One region of the Mesobacillus sp. S13 genome, then DNA from elsewhere that is predicted to be linked to it. Evidence: riboswitches for the same ligand, from Rfam matches in the RefSeq annotation. Region 1 holds a riboswitch; each other region holds the start of a gene.
The links. A riboswitch is a leader RNA that binds a small molecule or an ion and turns the genes downstream of it on or off. The one in region 1 is predicted to bind thiamine pyrophosphate.

Region 1 (8,008 bases):
CTGGATGGTTATTTTCGTCGTTTCTCCCCTCTCCTCTGTGCTCAGCAAAGGAGGAATTTCCTTGCTGGTAATCGGGGGGATCATGTACACGATTGGCGGCGTCATTTATGCTTTGAAGCCTGATTTCCTTCGATCCAAACACCTGGGCTTCCATGAAATCTTCCATATCTTCATCATGCTCGGAAGCACCGCCCATTTTCTGAGCGTATATGTGTATGTCCTATAAATAGTGAAAAGGTGCCTGAATCAGGCACCTTTCCTAGTAAAACATTCTTCTTCTCTGTTTTTGGGCAGGCTGGTATTTGCGCATCGGGCCATATTCCAGCACTTCTTTTAAATAATAATCACCGTTCGGATTTTGCTGTTTCAAGAGTTCCGTCAAATATGTAATATCATCCATCGCTCTGTGTGTCTGGAATTTTGAAATATTATGCGCCTGCAATAAAGTGAGCAGCTTGCTATTAGGGAAGCCATGATTCTTCCATTGGACATTCTTCATCGTGCAATACCACTTCATCTCATTGACTTCCGGATACATCCTGAATAAAAAGCTTCTGTCAAAGGAAGCATTATGCGCAAAAATCGCATCGGTGCGATTGAAGAAATCCATAATCTTCTCATCGTAAAATGTTTTTCCGCGGACCATATCATAATGGATTCCATGAATTCGGTACGCCCTGTCATAGTTTCTCTGTGCCGTTGTCGACAGTGGCTCCCTCAAATATGAATCTTCATCTACTATATCAATAATTTTCCCTGTCTCTTCATGAAAAGAAAACAGCTTAAGCGCTAATTCTATGATTTCATCCGAATCCGGACCCAGTCCAGTTGTCTCAACGTCCACTACCAATCCAAGCTTGTTCTCTGTGCTCAAGAATTGTCACCCTTTTCAGCTGGTATATATGAATCTATTTATAATCATATAGCAGGAGTTCTCCGTTTTCCAGCTAAAGGCTACAGGATGAAATCATTTCCAGACTACATCCTGTTGGTCATCTCCAATCTTCCTGCTGCATTTTTCATGAAAACTTTCAGAAGAGCGAAGCCAATTGCCGCACCTGCAAGCGAGCTGGCAAAGAATACCGGTACCATTCCAAATAAAGCTGCTTCTTTACCAAGGAACAATGTAGCAATCGGATAGCTGGCAATCGCTCCAATAATACCGGTGCCGACTACTTCTCCCGCAAAAGCAAACTCCATTTTCTTTGTCTTTTTATACAAATAGGCAGCCAGAAGAGCACCGATCATGCTGCCAGGAAAAGCGAAAACTGAACCTGTGCCCATCATATTCCTTAGTAAAGAGATGCCAAATGCCTGGGCAACAGCGTAATAAGGTCCAAGCAGCACGGCTGACAAAACATTGATAAAATGCTGCACCGGGAATATCTTGACGATTCCGAGCGGGATGAATAACATATGGCTGGTCAATGTACCTATCGCCATCAACATGGCGGTGAGGGTAAGCTTTTGTGTCTGTCTCATTTTCTACCTCCGTAGTACTTTTTCCTTAAGTCTGACTGCTGCTTCTTTGACATCTTCAGCTTGGCTGATCGCTGTGATCACTGATACTCCATCCGCACCGGCAGCCATTACGGCCCCTGAATTGTCCGCGTTGATACCGCCGATCCCGACAATCGGTACGCCAAAGTTTTTTAGCTGCTCTAGAAATACTGTTCCCTGCACTGCTCTTGTATCCTTCTTTGTTGCAGTTGGAAAAATCGGCCCAACCCCAAAATAATCCGCACCTGCAAGCTTTGCTTTTTCAGCTTCCTCCAGATTGTGTACAGAAACTCCAAGTATCTTATTTCCAATTTTTCTGCGGACCTGAGCAGTGTCCTCATCCTCCTGGCCGATATGAACACCATCCGCATCAAGCTCGAGGGCAAGTTCAATATCATCGTTCACAATGAAGGGAATGCCATTGCCCTGGCAGAGTCTTTGTAATTTCTTGCCCAGCTCCAGCTTTTCAATTTTCTCTAGACAGCCTTCTCCTTTTTCACGGTACTGAAAAATCGTGATGCCCCCGCGAATCGCTTCTTCAAGCACTTTAACAGGATCCTTAAAACAATTCGTGCTGCCAGCAATAAAATAAAGCTTCAGCATGCTTCTCATTTGTTCAGGACTGATTCTTGTCATGAGCTGACCCCACTTTCCATTTGCATATTGTAGGCCCAATGGTTGGTAGGTCCATGTCCATTCCCGATAGGCAGCGGGTTGGCGATGGCAGCCTGGATGAACTCCTTTGCCACAGAAACTCCTTCTTGAACCGAAGCCCCTTTCGCCAGCTGTGCCGTAATCGCAGCGGAAAAAGTACAACCCGTACCATGGGTGTTTTTCGTACTGATTCTTGGAGAGGAAAAAAAGGTGAAATCCCTGCCGTCGAACAGGACATCAACAGATTGAACCGCCTCCTCATCATGTCCGCCTTTTATCACCACATTTTTCGCGCCAAGCTCATGGATTCGTTTTGCGGCTTCTTTTTTCTCATCCATGCTGTTAATTGACATGCCTGTTAAAACTTCAGCTTCAGGAATATTCGGAGTGATGATGAGACAGAGTGGAAGCAAATGTTTTTTCAGAGCTGAAACAGCCTGCTGCTGAAGCAGTGAAGCTCCACCTTTTGCGATCATGACTGGATCGATCACGACCCTTTCCCAGCGGAACTCCTTTATTTTTCCAGCGACCGCTTCAATGATTTCCGCGTTAAAAAGCATCCCTGTCTTTATGGCATCTGTCCCAATGTCCTCTCCAACCGATTGGATTTGTTTCGCCACAGCCTCTGCGGTCATTGGAAAAACTCCCTGCACACCAAGAGTGTTTTGCGCTGTTACTGCTGTCAATGCGGACATTCCGTATACACCCAGCTCCTGGAACGTTTTCAGGTCTGCCTGGATTCCGGCTCCTCCTCCGCTGTCCGATCCTGCGATTGTCAATGCTTTGTTCATCTTCATTTACCTCCTTTTATCAAAAGAACACTTATTGTAAATTTCCTCAGCATCCAAAAGGTACAGCTGATTCAGGAGCTCCACTTGAAATCTTCCCGGTCCAAGCATGGCGCTTTTATCAGCGGCAGCCTCGGCTGCTACTCCATATATGACCAGTGCAGCAGTTGCTGCTTTGAGAAAATCCTTTTCCACTGCTGTGAATGCCCCAATAACTGATGTCAGCAGACATCCAGTGCCTGTCACCTTCGTAAGGATGGGGTGTCCATTGTGGACGACAAACGTTGATTTCCCATCTGTAATAACATCTTCTTTCCCTGTCAAAGCCACAATCGTGTTCAATTTTTGAGCAGCTGATTCAGCCAGTTCGATTACATCCCTATCTGATTCTCCGGCATCAACACCTCGTATGCTCCAGGTTTCACCGGCAACATTCGCTATTTCCGCAGCATTTCCCCTGATAATCGAAATCTTTAATTCTTGCATCAGCCTTCTTGCTGTTTCGGTCCGATAAGCAGTCGCCCCCGCGCCCACTGGGTCAAGAATGACTGGTACTCCATGTTTATTTGCGGCACTCCCTGCAAGCAGCATCGACTCTACAACTTCCGGGCGCAATGTTCCGATGTTCAGTACAAGGCTCCCCGCCATGCCTGCCATATCGGCAACTTCCTCGTGTGCATAGGCCATCACGGGAGATGCGCCTAACGCCAGCAGTCCATTAGCCGTAAAATTGGTGACCACAACATTGGTGATATTATGTACAAGCGGATTCTCACTCCTGACTTTTTCTAGCAAGCCAGCAATCTCTCTTTTTTCCATCCTGATCCCTCCTTGAAATAACACGCAAGCGCCTTGGTCAGCCCCGACAAGCGCTGGAGGGGCGACCGGTGAAGTCGTTCTTTGACTTCATTGGGCGGACCGAAGCGACTCGAGGGGCTAGGCGCTGGAGCTGGACAATTCTCGAAGTAGAAAATATACTTTCTTATCTCAAAATAAAAAGCCAGATCCATAAATGGACCTGGCTTAAAAGCAAAGTAAGAAAACTTCTCTCACACTACTTTCCTACGCTGGTATTACCCAGATCAGGTCCGAAGGGTTAAAAGACTTAGCGTCTTCCTCTCAGCCCGCAGCAGGGCACCCCTAGTAGTACATCGATATTCATTTGTCTTTATCCTAGCCTTAACTCTTATATATGTAAAGTGAAAAGTACATATTCAGCCATTTTTCCAGTCTGATTGATTTTTCAGAGAAGCTTGAGATATTTTTGATTGTGATTGACTCTTTCACATAAACAGGATCAATCCTCTTTCTTTTTCCCTTCCGTGAGGTCGTCAAATGGGGTGTAGTTATTGCTTGGCATTTTCCCTGACCGTATCATTTTAAAAATCGAATAAAACACCACAAACAGCACAATAGCCGTAAACACGTAACCCATCTTTCCCAGCCTCCTTTTCTATATATTATACTCACAAAAAATGGAATTTTCATTCTTTTTAAAATGGTGTTCCAGTCGATCTGTGCTAATATGAAAATATACATAGTAAATAGGAGATGACAGGAAATGAAAAACGAGATTATCGAAAGATTTACCTCATATGTAAAAGTGGATACTCAATCGGATGAAAGCAGTGAAACCACCCCATCGACAGCAGGACAGCTAACGCTTGCCAATATGCTGGTCGAAGAGTTGAAAACAATCGGCATGGAGGAAGTCAGTATTGACGACCATGGTTATGTGATGGCCACCCTTCCTGCCAATACGGATAAAAATGTGCCAACGATCGGTTTCCTCGCTCATGTTGATACAGCAACTGATTTTACCGGCAAAAATGTAAATCCACAGATTGTTGAAAACTTCGATGGCAATCAGATTGTCCTGAACATGGAACAGAATATCATCCTGTCTCCTGCTGATTTTCCGGAGCTGCCTCAGTATAAAGGACATACCCTGATCACCACTGACGGAACGACGCTGCTTGGAGCTGACAATAAAGCTGGAATCGCCGAAATCATGACAGCGATGGCTTATTTGATTCAGCATCCGGAAATCAAGCATGGTAAGATTCGTGTTGCATTCACACCAGATGAGGAAATTGGCAGAGGCCCTCATAAGTTCGATGTTGAAGCTTTCAATGCGAAGTTCGCTTATACTATCGATGGCGGACCGCTTGGCGAGCTGGAGTATGAAAGCTTTAACGCAGCAAGCGCGAAGGTGACTTTTAAAGGCAAGAACGTCCACCCGGGAACAGCAAAAGGAAAAATGGTGAACTCAGCCAAAATCGCCATGGATTTCAACAGCAAGATTCCTGCAGAAGAAGCACCGGAACACACCGAGGGATATGAAGGCTTTTTCCATCTTAGCTCGATCAACGGTGATGTCGAGGAAACAACGCTTCACTATATCATCCGAGATTTTGACGGTGACAGCTTCCAGGCACGCAAGGACTTGATGCAGAAGATCACCAATGAATTGAGACTGACTTATGGCGAGACCCGCATTGATCTTGAAATGAGTGACCAGTATTACAATATGAAGGATAAAATCGAACCGGTGAAGGAAATTGTCGATATCGCCTATGAAGCAATGGAAAACCTCGGCATCAAACCGATCGTCAAACCGATCCGCGGCGGTACAGACGGTTCACAGCTAAGCTATATGGGACTGCCAACACCGAATATTTTTACAGGCGGAGAAAACTTCCATGGAAGGTTCGAATATATCTCTGTTGATAACATGATGAAATCAGTCGAAACCATTGTAGAAATAGCTAAACTTTTTGAAGCAAAGTCCTAACCTTAAATCAACCAGAAGTCAGATTCCCAAGCAGTACGGAATCCGGCTTCTTTGTTCATGCTCATTTGGCTTTCTTAATCTAATTTTTTCTGAAGTCTTCTCGAAAAGAGAAGCGGCCTATTCTAAAATACGCCTCAGGTCCTATCGAGATTTAAATCGGAGGTGCATTGGGGTTCAGAGCGAATCCCCTTATTCTGGATATAGAAGGAAACTTGAGAGGAGTTTTTATAAATGAAACGGATTTTAGTTATTTTCCTGGTGATTACCGGGGCCTATATTGGATGGAATTATTTGTTCGATGGGAGCGGATTGAACTTTGCACAAGCGGAAGATGCTGTGAAGGTAACCAATGATACGGATAAAATCAGTATTGATGTATCAAGCGTCGAGACGGTGATTGTGCCAGAGGACCGCGATGATGTCCGCGCCGAGTTGGAAGGGGAAGGAACGGTCAAAGTTCAGGAACACGGTGATGAAATAAAGGTTTCTGTTAAACGGAAAGGCTTTTTCTGGTTCAACTGGTTTGAGATGGATAAGACGACTATGACAGTTTATATCCCTGAAGATTATGAAAAGGATATGGACATCGAGCTCGGTTCAGGGAAGATTGTTTTTAAAGGTGAATCTGCCGACAACCCTATGAAGCTAAGAGATCTTTCACTCAATATCGGTTCGGGAAGGGCCACATTGGAGAATTTCGATGTTGAAACATTGGTAAACCAGAGCTCATCAGGCGAGGTTGAAATGAACTCGATCGAGGCTCAATCCGGTTCATTTGATGTCAGCTCCGGAAGCGTTAATGTCAAAAACTATTCTGGCAAGGTTGATGCTGATGTTTCATCTGGCAAGCTGGAAATCCAGATGGACCAGTTGTTGGATGATGTCAGCCTGGACGTCAGCTCCGGCTATATCGGATTGGATCTGCCTGAAGATGCAGGCTTTACATTGAATGGAAAAGTAAGCAGCGGGAACATATCAAGCGATTTTCCGCTTCAGAACAAAGAACAATCTGACAACCGCCTGCGCGGCAAACACGGAAGCGGCAAATTCGAAATCAATGCTGATGTATCTAGCGGGAATATTAATATAAAGTAGAACTTTATAGAGGTGGCGAACTGGAAAAAACAAGCTTGAATTTCCAGTTCGCTATATTAATAAAAAAGTCGCTATAATAATCAGAAAGTCGCTATAAAAATCAAAAACTCGCTATAAAAATAAGTTCTTCGCTATAATTCACTTTCTTCCACCCTATTGGTAGAAGCGAAATGGGGATTCCAAAGCCTGGCAGCAACATGCCAGGCTTATTTTCATATAAAACTCAGACAATGTGTCTTTGTTTTTCATGATCATTCATTTAAAATAAGTGCAAACACTTCCTGAGGAGCAATATTATGTTCGAATTACTCATTACGATGCTGGAGCGGCTTGGCATCATCGTGACGATTGCTTTCATTTTAACGAGGTTCCGTTTCTTCAGGGGATTGATTTACCATGATTCCCTGAACCGGCGCCAGCAATATTTTGCCATTCTATTCTTTGGTTTTTTCGGGATTATTGGTACATATTCCGGGATGAGTTTTTCAACGGATAATCTCCAGTTCAACCCCTGGGCAGCTGATTTGGCTTCGGATGAAGCCATTGCTAATTCCCGTGTCATCGGGATTGTAATTGCCGGGATGCTTGGCGGCTACAAGGTTGGTATTGGTGCCGGCCTTATTGCGGGTCTGCATCGGTTCACGCTCGGCGGATTCACTGCTCTTGCGTGCGGACTTGCGGCAATCGTGGCTGGAATCATCGCGGGCCGTTTTCAGAAGAAGAAAAATAATATCAACCTAAGAACCGCCTTCCTGGTCGGGGCGATTGCCGAAAGTGTTCAAATGCTGATTATCCTATTGATTGCCAAGCCTTATGTACAAGCTCAAACTCTCGTTGAAATAATCGGTGTTCCGATGATCATCGCAAATGGGCTGGGGTCTGCTCTATTTTTAATGGTAATCAAGAATGTGGTTTCCGAGGAGGAAAAGACTGGAGCGATGCTAGCGCAAAAAACGCTGAGGATTGCCGACCAGACACTCGCCTACTTGCGCAAGGGCATCAATCAGGATTCAGCGCAGGCAGTATGCCAGATTTTACACAACGAAGTACAGACTAGCGCGGTGGCAATCACCAACCAATATGAAATCCTTGCCCATATTGGTCTTGCTGATGACCATCACCGCTCAACAAGCCCTATCCAGACCCAGATTACAAGGGATGTGCTGAAAAGCGGAAA
Region 2 (8,008 bases), 210 kb from region 1:
TTTAATTAGAATGAAAGAGGGAATAAAGCTTTACATTCTTTTTTTACACTTTTTTGGGAGGAACCATATGAAACTAACGACTAAGATTTTAATTGGCCTAGGACTTGGCGCGATGACAGGGCTGATCCTCAACATTTTTTCACCCGAATTATTCACTGTTTTAGATAAATTCTTATTCACCCCTCTAGGCAAGATATTCATCAATTTAATCAGTATGCTTGTCGTACCGATTGTCCTATTTTCAATTATTCTCGGTACGGCCGGGTTAGGCGATCCCAAGAAACTTGGCAGGATAGGTTTTAAGACTGTAAGCTTCTTTTTGACGACAACAGCCATAGCCATATCCATTGGTCTTACTCTGGCCTATTTAATCAAACCAGGCTTGATGGGCAATTTTGATACGAGTGGAGCTGAATTCAAGGCTGAAGAGGCTCCGCCGGTAAGTGAAACCTTTTTAAATCTTATTCCAGCTAACCCGTTTGAAGCACTGACAACTGGCAATATGCTGCAAGTTATCGTGTTTGCTCTATTCATCGGGATTGCGTTAACGGCACTAGGTGAAAAGACGAAAGGAATACTGAATCTGATTGAACAAGGAAATGAGATCATGATGTATCTGGTAGGCCTTGTCATGAAGTTTGCTCCGTACGGAACGTTTGGGTTGATTGCGACAGCAATCGGAAGCCAAGGGATCGATGCCATCAAGGCGATGGGTGTATATATGATTGTCGTTGTTCTCGCTCTTGTCGTGCATGCGCTCATCACCTATGGTTCAAGTGTTTATCTCATTGGAAAGAAAAATCCTTTCTGGTTTTTTAAGCAATTCTCTCCGGCAATGGGTGTTGCCTTCAGTACATCGAGCAGTAATGCGACACTGCCGGTATCTATGGAAACAGCACAGAAAAATCTCCGTGTCCCTGAATCGGTCAGCAGCTTCGTGCAGCCTCTTGGAGCAACGATCAACATGGACGGCACAGCAATCATGCAGGGGGTAGCAACTGTATTCATTGCACAGGTTTATGGAGCTGACCTCACAATGGCCGAACTTTTGACAGTAGTCCTTACTGCCGTGCTTGCGAGTATAGGTACCGCAGGAGTTCCAGGTGTTGGATTGATCATGCTGGCAATGGTTCTCCAATCTGTGGGGCTGCCAGTTGAAGGGATTGGCCTGATACTCGGTATCGACCGTTTGCTTGATATGGCTCGCACAGCTGTCAATATTACAGGTGATGCAGCATGTGCTCTCATCGTCTCTGAATCTGAGAAAAAGCATGCGTTAAGCCACGAGACTAGCAAAGTGAAACATGCAGCAGGTGACCGCTCACTTGAATATTCCGATTAAGAAAGAATAGACCCCGCCATTTCCTGGCGGGGTCTCCTTGTTCTAGTACTAGATTAGATTTCGATTCTTGTTAGAGGCAGAAGCATGATGAATGACGTTTTTTCAGGTTCTGATGAACAGGCGAGTATGCCTTTATGCTTTTCGATGATTTCCCGGCATACGAAAAGTCCAAGTCCGGTACCAAGTGTTTTGGTTGTAACGAATGGTTCAAAAATCGTTTTTAACAATTGGTCAGGAATGACTGGACCATTATTTGAAATCTCAATTTTTATATGGGTATCATTCACGAAAAATCCTTTGATTTCGATTTGCGGATCATCACGGTACTGGCTCAGTACATCAATCGCATTAAAGATGATATTGATGAGAACCTGCCTGATTTCATCCGCATAGCCGTACAATTCCATATCTTCGGCTACTTCCTTGATGATCCGGACTTTCGTGTCAAGGATGCTGGGATAAAGAAAGTTTAAAACTTCCTCAATCATCTTATTCAATGAGAAGACAGTTTTTTCTTTTCCAATCAGCTCTTTTTTTGATAGCAGCAAGAATTGTGAAATCCGGAAGTTCAGTTGTTCAAGCTCGCTTGAAATGATATCAAGATACTTCATATCTTGATGTTCAGATCTCAAGAGCTGGATGAAGCCCTGGATGGAAGTCAACGGATTGCGGAATTCATGTATGAAGCTAGAAGTCATTTGGCCGAGAAGCGTCAATCTGTCTTTATGTGTTGAATCGATGAATTGGTTCTTTTCCTCAATGATTTTGTTTTTCTGCTCATTATAATAAGATACGGCGTAATACAAAAAGGTATCAAAACAGTAATTGATCCGATTGATGGCCTCTTGCATTTCAGTCCATTCCATATTCAATTTATGGAGATGTGTGTATACAACGGAGCGTCCGGCATTGACATTGAAGACAAAATCGCCAATGTTAATGTCAGCGCGTACTCGTTCTTCACCTACCATAAAAGCAAGCTCTTGAATATGCTCTTCCAATTCTTCACTTGTTTTAGAAAAAACCGAGAGAATTACTTCATACATTCTCTCAGCGTTTTTGCTTATTTTTTCTTTATATGGATCATCTTCTGAAACGATTATTTTAACAGTCCAGTCGGCTATTAGATTTTCTCTTTCACTAGTCAGGAAGCTAAGCAATCGGTTATCCGTAATTGGCAGCATTTCATTAAGTCCCCCAGTTTTTCATTTCGGTATTAAAGATTCGAGGAAAACCTTAAAAACCCTTTGTCGAATATTAAGAACATCCGCAGAATTGAGTCGAATAGCTAAAAATGTGACAAAAGACCGATGTTTTTAGCAATACTGGATGAGATTTGTCAAATCTGTTCGACATCGACCGAAAAGTTTATCCTAGGACTTGTGATAATTTATTTAAAGTAGTATATTCATAGTGTAGAAACTAAATAATAACCACAAGGGGAGCTGCCAAGTGCAGCTGAGAGTGAGCGGCCGAGTTCTTACCCTTTGAACCTGTTAGTTAATGCTAGCGAAGGAATGTGGATGCGATAGGAAAGCAATCTTGGGAATCCTATATCGGTCCCCGGATTGCTTTTTTTGTTTCTGAAGCAGAAAAGGCGTGTTAGAAACGGACCTCATTCTGAAAAGAAGGAGGAACAAAATATGAAACAAAAACAAACTCTCTTTTTAGTGGAAATTGCCGTATTTTCCGCACTGGCTTATTTGCTGGATTTATTTTCCGGGTTCTTATTTTCAAGAATCTGGCCACAGGGCGGTTCTGTATCGATTGCGATGGTGCCTGTATTCCTGATGGCGTTCCGTTGGGGAATAAAGGGCGGGGCAATAACCGGGCTGTTGTTAGGCCTATTGCAATTCATTCTTGGCTTCTCACAAATTTACCACCCTGTACAGGGATTCATTGATTATTTGGTGGCTTTCACCGTACTTGGGATTGCCGGGATTTTCGCCAGACAGATTAAGGATAGCATCCAAAATGCCGATAAGAAGAAATGGATTGGCTTTATCATTGCTGGTACCTTCATTGGAAGCCTGCTCCGCTTTATTGCTCATTTCTTTTCCGGCTGGATCTTCTTTGGAGTTTGGGCGCCAGAAGGACAGCCAGCGTGGTTATATTCAATTATCTATAATGGCACATATATGATTCCTAGTATGATACTAAGTGCCATCATCATTATACTTGTCATCGGATATGCACCATCGAGGATGGTTAAGTCTGCACCTGTAAGCAATAAAATGTAAGAGAAAAGGGGAGCTGAACAGCTCTTCTTTTTTTATGTGTATACATACATGCATGGGTATTTGAGAAGTGGGAAATCATTCACAATAAAAATATTGTCAATTGTATGGAGTTTGCCTGAAATATAGAGTAAACCCTACTATATAGTGACGAATGTCACAGTGGAAGTTGCTTTGAATTGGTTAAATAAAGATAATCATTCTCATTTAGAAAATATGAAAGCTAAAGAGAGTATAAAAACTAACAAACTAAAAAAAGGTGATGGCTATGCTGGGAAAATTAAAGACTGGTGAAAAAGGCCGGATCATGAATATAGCTAGTGCTGATAAATTTGTCAGAAGAAGGTTGCTTGATTTGGGAATAGCGGAAGGATCTGAAGTGTGCGTGAAATGCATCCTGCCTTTTGGAGGACCTGTCATGGTTGAATCCTGCGGGCAGTGCATCGGCATTCGCCGAAAGGAAGCGCTAAGGATTGAAGTGGAGCGAGTATGATGAACATTGCGCTTATTGGAAACCCAAACACAGGAAAAACTTCATTGTTTAATAACTTAACAGGTTCCTATGAATATGTAGGAAACTGGAGCGGGGTAACGGTCGAAAAGAAAGTCGGTCTCCTTAAAAATGGCAAGGATCAGCTTATTGACCTTCCTGGAGTATATACACTCAATCCACTTTCAAAAGATGAAGGTGTCGTAACGAACTTTTTCTTGAATGAGCCATTTGAAAAACTTCTGAATATCCTGGACGCTTCGCAGTTAAGGCGAAATCTTCATCTTACTATGCAGCTATTGGAATACGGTGCACCAGTCATAATTGGCTTGAATATGCTGGATGTTGCAAAAAGCAGGGGTATTCAAATTGATCCTCATAAACTGTCTGAATCATTGGGTGTAGCAGTAGCTCCTGTGGTTGCAAGGACAGGTAAAGGGTGTAATGACCTTGCACAGATAGTGACTGGCGAGGCCGCAGGCAGTGGGAAAGCAAATTTCATCTATTATGGTAAAGCGATTGAAGCGGGTATCCTGGAGCTTGAGAACAAACTGGCCGGAAAAACACAACACCCGGTTCGCTGGCTTGCACTTCAGTTGTTTGAAGGAAATCCATATGTGAAAAGCTATCTGGCAACAATTTTGCCACAGAATGAGATTGACACATTGATTCACCATGTTTCTATAGCCGAACAGCAAAATACGGGCAGCAAACAAGCACTTGACGAGATAATTCACCGGAAGCGCAGTGAAGCAATCGATAAAATAGTATCTGCAGCAACAACCAGAACGGATAATAAAAAGGTTCCATTGACCGAGAAGGTTGACATGATCGTCACGAATAAATTTCTTGGCATCCCGATTTTCCTTATTTTGATGTACGTGATGTTCATGCTTACCTTTGACTGGCTTGGCTTCCCGCTGTCTGACGCATTGGATTCACTTCTGTCCGGACCAGTAACAACTGGGATTACAGCAGCACTGTCTGCAGCCGGTGCTTCATCATTCATCAAAGACCTGGTTCTTGATGGGATCGTAGCTGGGGTAGGGGGAGTCCTCGTCTTCGTACCGCAAATCTTCATATTGTTCTTTTTCATCTCCTTGCTGGAAGATTCAGGTTACATGGCCCGTGTCGCGCTGGTCATGGACCGCTTAATGGAATCGGTTGGCTTGAACGGTAAGGCCTTCATTCCGATGATGATCGGATTTGGCTGTAATGTACCTGGAATCATGGCAGCAAGGACCATCGAAACGCCAAAGGAAAGGCTGATGACCATTCTGTTGACACCGCTTATGTCCTGTTCTGCAAGGCTCCCAGTTTACGCTTTGTTTGTCGGGGCGTTCTTCCTGGAACATAAAGCAGCTGTGGTTTTAAGTTTGTATGTATTGGGAGTAGTGATCGCGCTTATTCTGGCAAAGGTATTCTCGGAGACACTTTTGAAAGGTGAAACGTCTGTATTCGTCATCGAACTCCCTCCTTACAGGCTTCCGCAGGCGAGAGCACTTTGGAGAAGCACATGGGATAAGGGAAAGGGATTCGTGAAGAAGGCAGGAACCTTCATTTTTGCCGGATCTGTCCTAATCTGGATGCTTGCTTACGCAGGTCCGGAAGGCGTGAATGTCAGCATGGATGACAGCTATCTAGCGCTGCTTGGAGGCATTTTCGCACCGATGTTCGCTCCTATTGGCTTTGGGACATGGCAGGCGAGTGCATCCTTATTCACCGGGTTTCTTGCAAAAGAATCAATCATTTCAACGATGAACATCATTTACTTCGTCCCTGATGAGGCAAGTCTGCAAGGTTTGCTTGCTGCTCATTACACACCCTTAGCCGCATACAGCTTCATGGTCTTTATCCTGCTGTACATTCCTTGTTTGGCAACTACTGCAACGATTTACAAGGAAACCGGTTCGAAACGCTGGACCGCTTTTTCAATCTTTTATGCCCTGGTTATCGCCTATCTGTTGTCTCTGACCATTTATCAAGGCGGCATGCTCTTTGGATTAAGCTAAGCAGGGAAGGAGGAAGGATTCATGATCGCAAACATCTTAATAGGCGGAGCCATATTCGGATATGCCGGCTGGGCCTTCTACCGATTCATCAAGAAAGCCAAGGAAGGGAAATGCGCTGCCTGCTCCATCAAAAGCTCCTGCTCAAGCAACTGCAGCGTCAGTGAGGAAAGACAGGCCAAATAAATTAAAAGGAGTGCAGATTCGTTACTGCATTCCTTTTTGCTTCTTAAAATAAAGTAGCTGCTTTTATATTTACATAGCCGAAAATAAAAAATATTTTTAATTCAAACTTATTTGGTGTAAAATTACACTAAAAGCAATTCAAAGGAATGATGCGGATGACAAGGGATGAAATCATAAGCAGGGTATCCGAAAAAGTGAGGGTACTTCGGGCCGAAGTTGGATATACACAAGATAAAATGGCTGATATCATTGGAATTTCCAAAAAGACGTTAGTCCAGATTGAAAAAGGCAGGGCTCAGGCTGGCTGGTCGACAGTCGTGGCCATAGCTGCCCTTTTCAGGGAAACAGAGACCATCCAGTTTTTGTTCGGAAATGAACCACTCGAAGTCCTTGAAACGATTGCCCATGAAGGCACAGATTATCGAAAAGAGAAAACATTGGGCGGCAAAGTCTGGTGGCGAGAAGTAACAAGGATTGGCGGATTCGTCATGCAGCAAAACATCCTCAGCCAGCATTACAGGATTCTGGATCACGATGATTTCCGGATTTTCAGCAGCTTCGAAGAAAAGGAAACATTGGAGCGGTTAGAAGAAATCGCAGCTGAAGCGTTGAACGAGTAATTCAAGAGGATAGAATGGAAAAAGCAGCCGGCGGGCTGCTTTTTTTTATTTCGCGATAAGCACATGGCAATGAGCGTTATTGGCAATTTTTTGACTTGCTCCGCCAAGAAGCTTACGCTTGATTCCTTCATTGCCGGACTGCCCAATGATAATCAAATCAGCATTTACACTATTGGCGTAATCCACAATACTCTCGGAAGGACTTCCTTCCAGGATGGAGTATTCAGTGTCGATATTGAGTGCATCCAGTTCCGCCTTTGCGTTATTGAAGGCTTTTTCAGAGCTGTGGGTAATGATAGAATGCTCTGTTTTTTCAAGTGCACCCTGCTCCATAGCCAGCGGTGGAACCTGGATTCCATCAGCAGGAAAATTGTTGATTGGCAGATGCTCAATAGGACGCTCATTCGTTTCCACCACTTCGCTTTTCACCTTTTCTTCAAAAACATGTCCAACATACAATTTGACGCCCTCTTTATTAGCCGTAAATTCCTTTGCCAATTGCAAGGCCTTCTTGCCTCCATCAGAATCATCGTAAGCAAGTACAATGTTTTTTATTCCAGCCATATAGATCAACCTCCAATATTAATACTTCTTATAGTTTAATACCCACTTTTAAAAAAGAACTAACTCATCCTAAAAATTTCCGAATCGATTTGGTACTCCTCATAAATGGGTGGATATTAGAGGTAGAGAGCTTGGTATTCGGTCAATATGCCTTTTATAAGTATGAGATTTTGTCTAAAGTGCCACCATGTTCGGACAAAATTACGTCCCAAGCAAGAGATTTTGTCTGAAGTGCCACCATGTTCGGACAAAATCATGTCATAAGCATAAGGTTTTGTCTGAAGTGCCACCGTGTTCGGACAAAATCATGTCATAAGCATAAGGTTTTGTCTGAAGTGCCACCGTGTTCGGACAAAATCAAGTCACAAGCATAAGGTTTTGTCTGAAGTGTCACCGTATTCGGACAAAATTACGTCCCAAGCAAGAGATTTTGACTGAAGTCCCACCATGTTCGGACAAAATCACGTCCCAAGCATAAGGTTTTGTCTGAAGTGTCACCGTATTCGGACAAAATTACGTCCCAAGCAAGAGATTTTGTCTGAAGTCCCACCCTGTTCGGA
Region 3 (8,008 bases), 1.7 Mb from region 1:
CTCCCGCTGCCATTGGCAGGTCTTTGATGTCATCAAACCCATGCCATTCAAGGGTTCCTTCCTCACATTCATCCAGGTTGATTCCATCTGCCTCAGTAGCGTAAAACGTGAACATCATCCATTCCGATACGACTTGATCATCTTCCTTGATGACAAATGTAAAAATCCCTTTGATTTGAGGATTGCGAAGATAGATCCCTGTTTCTTCACGGAATTCCCTGACACACGAATCCTTCACGGTTTCTCCTGGTTCCATTTTTCCGCCTGGAGCCACCCACCAATTTCGGCGCGGCTTTTGCAGCAGTAAAATTTTTTCATCTTTTACTAAAACACAATTCGTCACTCGCTGCATCCAATCCACCTCTTTATATGTGCGTGCAATAGGCACGTTAACGTTTTCATGATCCAAGCTGTTTCAGAGTCCAAACAACATCCAAAATCAGCTTTTACGAAAAAACAATCATGTAAGATAGCCGAACTTTTATTCTTTCCATTATACTATTTTTAGTTTTTCGCCACAATGAATACAAAGATGATATTTTTGTTAAAGAATGATGAGGAACATTGAATAAGAATTTTAGCATGGATATGGTGTTATAATCCTTTGAAAAAGCCTGTTTCACTTTTTTGCAAAAAAAAGAGCACAGGATAACCTGTGCCGTCAAAGGATTATATTTTTAAAAGGGGGTCAATTTCTATTCCTATAATACCCCATGATTGTTTCACTACTGTTACAGTAGAATTAATAAATAATTACGTTTTGTTAATTTATGCCGAGACATGCTGTTTTTACCATAAGCTTGAAAAAAACCCGCTGATGTGATCCAGCGGGCTTGGCGTCTATATTATGCGTTTGCTTTCAATTCTTCAACCAATTCTTCTACATAGTGCTGTGCGTTTTGCGCCGCGATACTGCCATCGCCTGTAGCTGTAACGATCTGGCGTAGCGTTTTTTCACGGATGTCGCCAGCTGCGAAGATGCCAGGCACTTTCGTTTCCATACGCTCGTTCGTTTCGATATAGCCATTGCTGTTCGTGATGCCGAGGCTTTCGAACGGCTTTGTCAAAGGAACCATTCCGATGTAGATGAATACGCCATCTGCCACGAATTCCTGCTCAGCGCCGTCCTGTGTTGAAACAAGGGTCACGCTGCCGACCTTGCCATCTTTATCGTTGATCTGCTTGACTGTATGATTCCAAATAAAATCAATTTTGTCATTGGCAAATGCACGGTCCTGAAGGATTTTTTGGGCACGAAGCTCGTCACGGCGGTGAACGATTGTCACTTTTGAAGCGAAGCGAGTCAAGTACACGCCTTCTTCTACCGCTGAGTCTCCGCCGCCGACCACAACAAGTTCTTTATTTTTGAAAAATGCGCCATCACAAACCGCACAGTAAGATACACCGCGGCCGCCTAACTCCTGCTCGCCAGGAACGCCAAGCTTTTTGTACTCCGCTCCTGCAGAGATGATGATGGAGCGCGCTTTGTATTCCTTGTTGCCAGCCTTGATTGTTTTATATTCTTTGCCGTCGATGACTTCTTTTACATCGCCGTAAGCATATTCCGCACCGAACTTTTTCGCGTGGTCGAACATTTTAGTCGATAGCTCAGGTCCAAGAATGTGGTCAAATCCCGGGTAGTTTTCCACTTCTTCTGTATTGGCCATTTGTCCGCCTGGCACCCCGCGCTCTAGCATCAATGTAGACAAGTTCGCACGTGATGTATAAACAGCTGCCGTCATCCCAGCTGGTCCAGCTCCGATGATAATGACGTCATAAATTTTCTCTTCTGACATGGTGTACAACTCCTTTGAATATCATAATCCGTTAAATTTCGGTTTCATACCATAATTAGTATTTCCTGCCTAAACATATCCTATAAAACAACTGTATCATAGTCCAAAAATATGCTTAAGTTCACGGAATTGACATACACTTATTCTTATACCCTTTAATGTATACAAAATTCATAAATCCCGTCTTATTGCTAAATAGTACAAACTTCAACCCAAAAATCCAACGAATCATCCCTTCTTGTTATGCAAGAGCTTATTTGTGAATTTTGATGCCAGCTTCAATATTGACAATTTTGTGAAGGATGATATGATAATTTACAGAAAATAAGATTAATAATAGAATTGTTTTACCGCTAGGGGAGCCTTTCGTTAAGGCTGAGATTAAAGTGAAACTTTAAGACCCTTTGAACCTGATCTGGATCATACCAGCGTAGGGAAGTGGAGTATCTGGAGCATCATGCTTTTATCTTGCTGCCAATACAGCCACTTTCTGCCTGCAGAAAGTGGCTTTTTTATTGGAAAAAACAGCATTCTTCACCATAAGGATGTTGAAAAATTACTTATCAGGAGGTTGTTATGTCTACTTTTACACAGTTGATCCGTCAAGAAGCAAGGGAAATTTGGGAAGCAAACTTGGACCATCCATTCGTGCAAGGAATCGCAAAGGGAACTTTACCGCTTGAAAACTTCCGTTATTATGTCTTGCAGGATTCTTATTACCTTTCACATTTTGCGCGCATCCAGGCCATTGCCGCCTCAAGAGCCGAGGAATTATCAACTACAGCAAAAATGGCGGCCCATGCGCAGGGTACATACCAGGCTGAGCTTGGCTTGCATGAACAATTCATAGGTCAGCTCGGTGTCACTAAGGAAGAACTTGAAAACTTCAGACCAGCGCCTACAGCCTATGCGTATACCTCCCATCTTTACCGTGTAGCTGCTTCCGGCAGCCTTGGGGAAATCATTGCCGCCATCCTTCCCTGCTACTGGATTTATTACGAAATTGGAGAACAGCTGAAGCATGCATCGCCTGCAACTCCTATTTACCAGGAATGGATCGCTGCGTATGGAAGCGATTGGTTCAGCGAGCTTGTAAACGAGCAGCTCACCCTCCTTGATGCCATTGCCGAAAGTGCTTCCGATAAAGAAAGAGAAAGAATGAAGCAGCATTTTATCTACAGCAGCCATTACGAGCTTAGGTTCTGGGAAATGGCCTGGACACTTGAAGGCTGGTCGGTAAACAACGAAAAAACAATCGTCCAGTAAGCTGGAGATCAGAAGGGGAGATGAAAAATGTCAAAAGGATTAAAACTGACAGATATTTTAGTTACTGTCGTGATTTCAATTGCGTTCGGGATTATCTATAAAATTTGGGGGCCACTGTACTACGCGCTCAAGCCGCTAGGGCTCCATCTAGATCAATTCATCTATGGAATGTGGTTCATCGCTGCAATAGTCGCTTTTCTGGTTATCCGAAAACCTGGCGTTGCTCTTCTTGCCGAGGTAGCCGCTTCATCCGGGGAATTCCTGATGGGTTCTGAATTTGGACTTGAGGTATTGATCTACGGCTTTGTCCAGGGATTGTTTGCGGAGTTGGTTTTGATGGCTTTTGGCTATAAACGTTCTGGAGTGATTGTTGTCAGCCTTGCCAGTATTGCAGCATGCGCAGGCTCATTGATGATGGACTTTTACAAAGGGTATATCGAAGACCTGGCCGCGTGGAACCTCGCATTATTAATTGCCATGAGGACTGCAGGGTCCATTCTGTTCTCCGGCCTGCTGGCACTGGGGATTGCAAAAGCGCTGGAGCGGACAGGAGTTGCAAATATCCTTAGACCAGCTTCTCAAGATGACTTCGATTCATTGAACCAATAAACAGGGGTGATTGGATGCCAATAATATCTTCATTTAAGAAGCTGAGATTGAAGTTTCCTGGCACGAAAGACCTTCTCTTCAAGGACCTATCCATATCATTTGAAAAAGGAGAAAAAGTGCTCCTGCTTGGTCCTTCAGGATGTGGCAAGTCGACTCTGTTACAGGCACTTTCGGGGCTGATCCCAAATTCCGTTGATGTGCCGATTAAATTCGAAAGCAGTATTCATCCTGAATCCTGGGGGTTTGTCTTCCAGGATCCAGACACCCAGTTTTGTATGCCATATGCGGATGAGGAAATTGCTTTTGTATTGGAAAACATGAATGTTCCCAGAAAACAAATGCCCAAAAGGATTGACGAACTTTTGTCGCTTGTAGGTCTTGATCTTAAGGACCACCATTCCAGGATCAATACCTTTTCCGGGGGTATGAAACAGCGGTTGGCCATTGCATCTGTTCTTGCCCTTGATCCAGAGGTCCTGTTCTTTGACGAGCCTACCGCGATGCTCGATCCAGAAGGGACAAAGATGATCTGGGAAACGGTAAAAACCATATCCACTGATAAGACAGTGATCATCGTAGAGCATAAGATTGAACACGTTATCGACTTTATTGACCGGATCATTGTGTTTGATGCAGCAGGAACCATTATTGCCGATGGCAACCCCGAGTCCGTTTTTATTTCCTGCAGAAATGAATTCCTTAAAAATGGAATCTGGTTCCCGGGAGTATGGGATCAGTACAGAGCACCTTCATCCATTTCAAGCAAGCCAGATTTCCAACTTAAGAAGGAAGTATTTTTAAAAAACTTTATAAGTTTCCGGCATAAAGAAACCAAAATCAAGATCAAGCATGCTGAAGCGAAGTCTGGCGACTGGATTGCGGTAGCTGGCAAAAACGGAGCCGGCAAAAGTACATTGCTTTTGTCGCTCATCCAACTGCTGAAAACGGACGGGACCTATCAAGTAAACGGACGGAATATTCGGCGGAATAAGGACATTTCGAGCGAGGCTGGTTTTGTTTTTCAAAATCCTGAACTTCAATTCGTTGCGAATACAGTTTTTGAGGAGCTCGCGTTAACTTTCCGGCAAAAACATGATGAACAAGAAACCATTGAGAAAAAGGTTACCGAGCTGTTGATGCTGTTCAATCTCTCAGACCAAAAAATTCTTCATCCGTACCAGTTATCGATGGGTCAAAAGCGCCGCCTTAGCGTTGCGACAGCTCTTGCCCAGAATCCTGCCATCCTTCTTCTTGATGAACCGACTTTTGGCCAGGATTCAAAAAATACATTTGCCCTGCTTGAACTTTTAGAAAGTTACCGAAAAAGCGGGCACATCATTATCATGGCCACCCATGATAAGCACATAATCGAGCACTTTGCCACAAAGGTATGGGATGTCATTGACGGTGAAGTGATGGTTAATAACAAAAAGATAGAAGAAGAAATGGCAATTTCAGCGGAGGCCAGCCATGCATATTCAATTTGACAATAAAGTGACCTGGCTTCATAAAATCAACCCCAGCGTGAAACTATTGGGAGTCGCATGCCTGTTTTTTGCTGTCCTGTTCATCCATAACCTGAACGTGATGATCCTCTTCACTTTGGGACCTGCACTATTGTTTCTCTTTTTTACAGGTCATCCTTTTAAGCGGATTCTGCTTTTCTCTATTCCATTTCTGCTGATTTTCCTATCGACTTCTTCGTCGATGATCTTGTTCGGGAAGGGAGAATTGACCCTATTTAAATGGGGCTTGATCCATATCACACAGGAAAGTCTTTTTAGGGGAATACACCTGGGTTTCAGGGCACTCGTCTATGCGATGCTTGGACTCACCTTCGCGCTGACGACCAGTCCGGTCCTGCTGTTCTACTCCTTGATGCAGCAGCTGAAGCTGAACCCAAAATATGCATACAGCTTCATGGCAGGCATCCGGTTGATCCCAATCATGATTGAAGAGGTAGCCACCATCAGATATGCAAGGACGGTCAGAGGAATCCAGAATACCTATACGGTTGGAGGAATTTTATCATCCATCAAAGGCTATTCCATTCCCCTGCTTTCCCAAAGCATACGCCGCGCATACAGAATCGCGGTGGCAATGGAATCAAAACGGTTCACACAAAGCAGAAAGCGCACCTATTACTATGAAATAGGCTTTTCCAGGTACGACCTGCTTTTCATAGCTTACTTCGCCATAATTCTGTCGCTTGTCTTTTACATTTCCGGACATTATCCGCTTTTCCCTGCAGTCGATGTCCGGTCATTATGACACCATGATAAGTTTCCCGTCATGCTGCTTTAATTACTAAAAAAACAAGCCAGCCTCCGAATGCTGCAGGTTCCATGAACACCAATGCTGGCCTTGAGAAAGGTGAATAATGAAAAAACAACTGCATGTCATATCAGACGGAAAGCTCACATTAAAAGCATTTGCCGACATTGCCGGGAAAATCAACCCATTCATTGACAGATTTCATTTGCGTGAAAAAAAGCTCACTGCAAAGGAAATCGCCGCGGGAGTCGAAATGCTTCTTAATAAAGGAATACCTTCCGAAAAAATCGTTGTCAATGATCGAGCCGATGTCGCCTGGTCATATAACACCTGCGTCCAGCTCGCCTATCATAGCCTTCCAATCGCCCTTGTCAAACAACAATTCCCGGGAATCAGGGCTGGCTGTTCCGTTCATTCATACAGTGATGCCCTTGAGGCAGTAAGAGAAGGTGCAGACTTTCTTCTTTATGGCCATATTTTTGAGACTCAGTCAAAAGAGGGCCTGCCGGGGAAAGGCCTTCACGAACTGACAGCGATAAAAGAAATTGTGGATATTCCCGTTATTGTCATTGGCGGCATTAAGCCTAGAAACGTCGAGTCGGCAATATCGGCCGGGGCAGACGGAGCAGCTGTGATGTCAGGAATCCTTCAATCCAATGATCCCGTTCATGCCGCTTGGTGCTATTCACAAAAAATCAAGCAAGGAGGTACTCTGCATGAAAAAGACTTATGATGCCATCATAATTGGCGGCGGCATCAATGGCAGTTCGATTGCCTATCAATTATCAAAACGAGGACGAAGTGTCGCCGTCATAGAAAAAGGACGGCTGGCTGGCAAAGCATCCGGCGCAGCAGCCGGGATTTTGGGAGCTCAAACAGAGCTTACCGATGATGGGCCCTTATTCCAATTCGCCAGAAAAAGCCGAGCCATGTTCCCTGTATTGGCAAGAGAGCTTGAAGAGCTTTCGGGTGTCCATGTCGGCTTACAGAATAAAGGCATGTACAGGGTGGCTGCAACCGAAAAGGAAGCCTTTGACTTAAAAGCATTAATAGAGTTTCAGACAAGATCTGGTGAGAAAGCAGAATGGCTGGCCATTGAAGAATTAATGGAATGGGAGCCAAATGTTTCAAGCAGCCTGCTTGGAGCCATGTTCATCCCGGAAGACGGCCAGGTGGATGCGCGTGAGTTGACCATTGCCTTCGCAAAAGCAGCGATGGTGAACGGCGTAGAGTTTTACGAGTTTACGAGTGTTAATGATTTGATCATTGAGAATGAAAAAATATTGGGCGTAAAAACCGACCATGGTCCTGTTTATGCAGATTCAGTCGTGGTCGCAACAGGCGCATGGAGCCCCTTTTTAACAGAGAAAACCGGTCTTTCCCTGCCAATTTCTCCTGTAAAAGGAGAGTGCTTTTCCGTGCTTACAGATAAGCCGCTCATCAAGGGAACTATTTTTTCTCATGGATGCTATATCGTCCCAAAGAAATCCGGGAGGCTTATTGTCGGTGCAACAGTAAAGCCGAATACCTTTGATGAAAGAGTCACAGTAGATGGAATCTCCACCCTTATGGAAAAAGCAAAGCTCCTTGTGCCCGGCATTGCCGATTCCGAAATGGAGCGGGCGTGGACCGGGATTCGGCCCCTTTCCGAAGACGGCTTGCCTTTTTTGGGGGAGCATCCATCATGCCGTAATTTATTTATTGCAGCCGGGCATTTTCGGAATGGGATTTTGTTGTCCCCTGCAACCGGGGAACTGATGGCGGATTTGCTGGATGGGAAAACGAAGGATTCTGGACCCTTCCGGCTGTCACGGATTACTGAGAGCGTAAGAGCATGAAAGGAGAATTAGTCATGGAGCTGATTATAAACGGGGAAAGGATGAACATTCCCAGCCAAATTAAAACTGCTTCAGAACTATTAAACTATTTTCAGCTTGAAGAAAAAGTTTTAATCGTCGAATTAAATGAAGCTATTTTAGAAAAAAGTGCCCATCAGGATACCAGGCTGTCCGATGGTGACCGAATTGAAATTGTACATTTTGTAGGAGGCGGATGATCATGCT

Region 2: another riboswitch for thiamine pyrophosphate. It lies ahead of thiT (energy-coupled thiamine transporter ThiT); the one in region 1 lies ahead of thiM (hydroxyethylthiazole kinase).
Region 3: another riboswitch for thiamine pyrophosphate. It lies ahead of tenA (thiaminase II); the one in region 1 lies ahead of thiM (hydroxyethylthiazole kinase).

Annotation. Positions count from the first base shown of each region.
Region 1 is NZ_CP084622.1:1,008,422-1,016,429, reverse strand. Features, by position in the region: gene trhA (PAQR family membrane homeostasis protein TrhA) at 1-226, shown strand, start outside; gene LGO15_RS05155 (exonuclease domain-containing protein) at 260-874, opposite strand; gene thiW (energy coupling factor transporter S component ThiW) at 979-1,482, opposite strand; gene thiE (thiamine phosphate synthase) at 1,486-2,136, opposite strand; gene thiD (bifunctional hydroxymethylpyrimidine kinase/phosphomethylpyrimidine kinase) at 2,133-2,951, opposite strand; gene thiM (hydroxyethylthiazole kinase) at 2,952-3,761, opposite strand; TPP riboswitch at 3,985-4,094, opposite strand; gene LGO15_RS05130 (DUF3951 domain-containing protein) at 4,240-4,377, opposite strand; gene pepT (peptidase T) at 4,504-5,736, shown strand; gene LGO15_RS05120 (LiaG family protein) at 5,968-6,831, shown strand; gene LGO15_RS05115 (sensor histidine kinase) at 7,128-8,008, shown strand, end outside.
Region 2 is NZ_CP084622.1:1,215,709-1,223,716, forward strand. Features, by position in the region: gene LGO15_RS06150 (dicarboxylate/amino acid:cation symporter) at 68-1,342, shown strand; gene LGO15_RS06155 (histidine kinase N-terminal domain-containing protein) at 1,396-2,526, opposite strand; TPP riboswitch at 2,771-2,877, shown strand; gene thiT (energy-coupled thiamine transporter ThiT) at 2,986-3,582, shown strand; gene LGO15_RS06165 (FeoA family protein) at 3,848-4,072, shown strand; gene feoB (ferrous iron transport protein B) at 4,069-6,081, shown strand; gene LGO15_RS06175 (FeoB-associated Cys-rich membrane protein) at 6,103-6,264, shown strand; gene LGO15_RS06180 (helix-turn-helix transcriptional regulator) at 6,420-6,884, shown strand; gene LGO15_RS06185 (universal stress protein) at 6,930-7,448, opposite strand.
Region 3 is NZ_CP084622.1:4,153,289-4,161,296, forward strand. Features, by position in the region: gene LGO15_RS21330 (NUDIX hydrolase) at 1-352, opposite strand, end outside; gene trxB (thioredoxin-disulfide reductase) at 846-1,796, opposite strand; TPP riboswitch at 2,142-2,250, shown strand; gene tenA (thiaminase II) at 2,373-3,062, shown strand; gene LGO15_RS21345 (ECF transporter S component) at 3,090-3,671, shown strand; gene LGO15_RS21350 (ABC transporter ATP-binding protein) at 3,686-5,158, shown strand; gene LGO15_RS21355 (energy-coupling factor transporter transmembrane component T family protein) at 5,142-5,942, shown strand; gene LGO15_RS21360 (thiamine phosphate synthase) at 6,052-6,678, shown strand; gene thiO (glycine oxidase ThiO) at 6,662-7,783, shown strand; gene thiS (sulfur carrier protein ThiS) at 7,798-8,001, shown strand; gene LGO15_RS21375 (thiazole synthase) at 8,004-8,008, shown strand, end outside.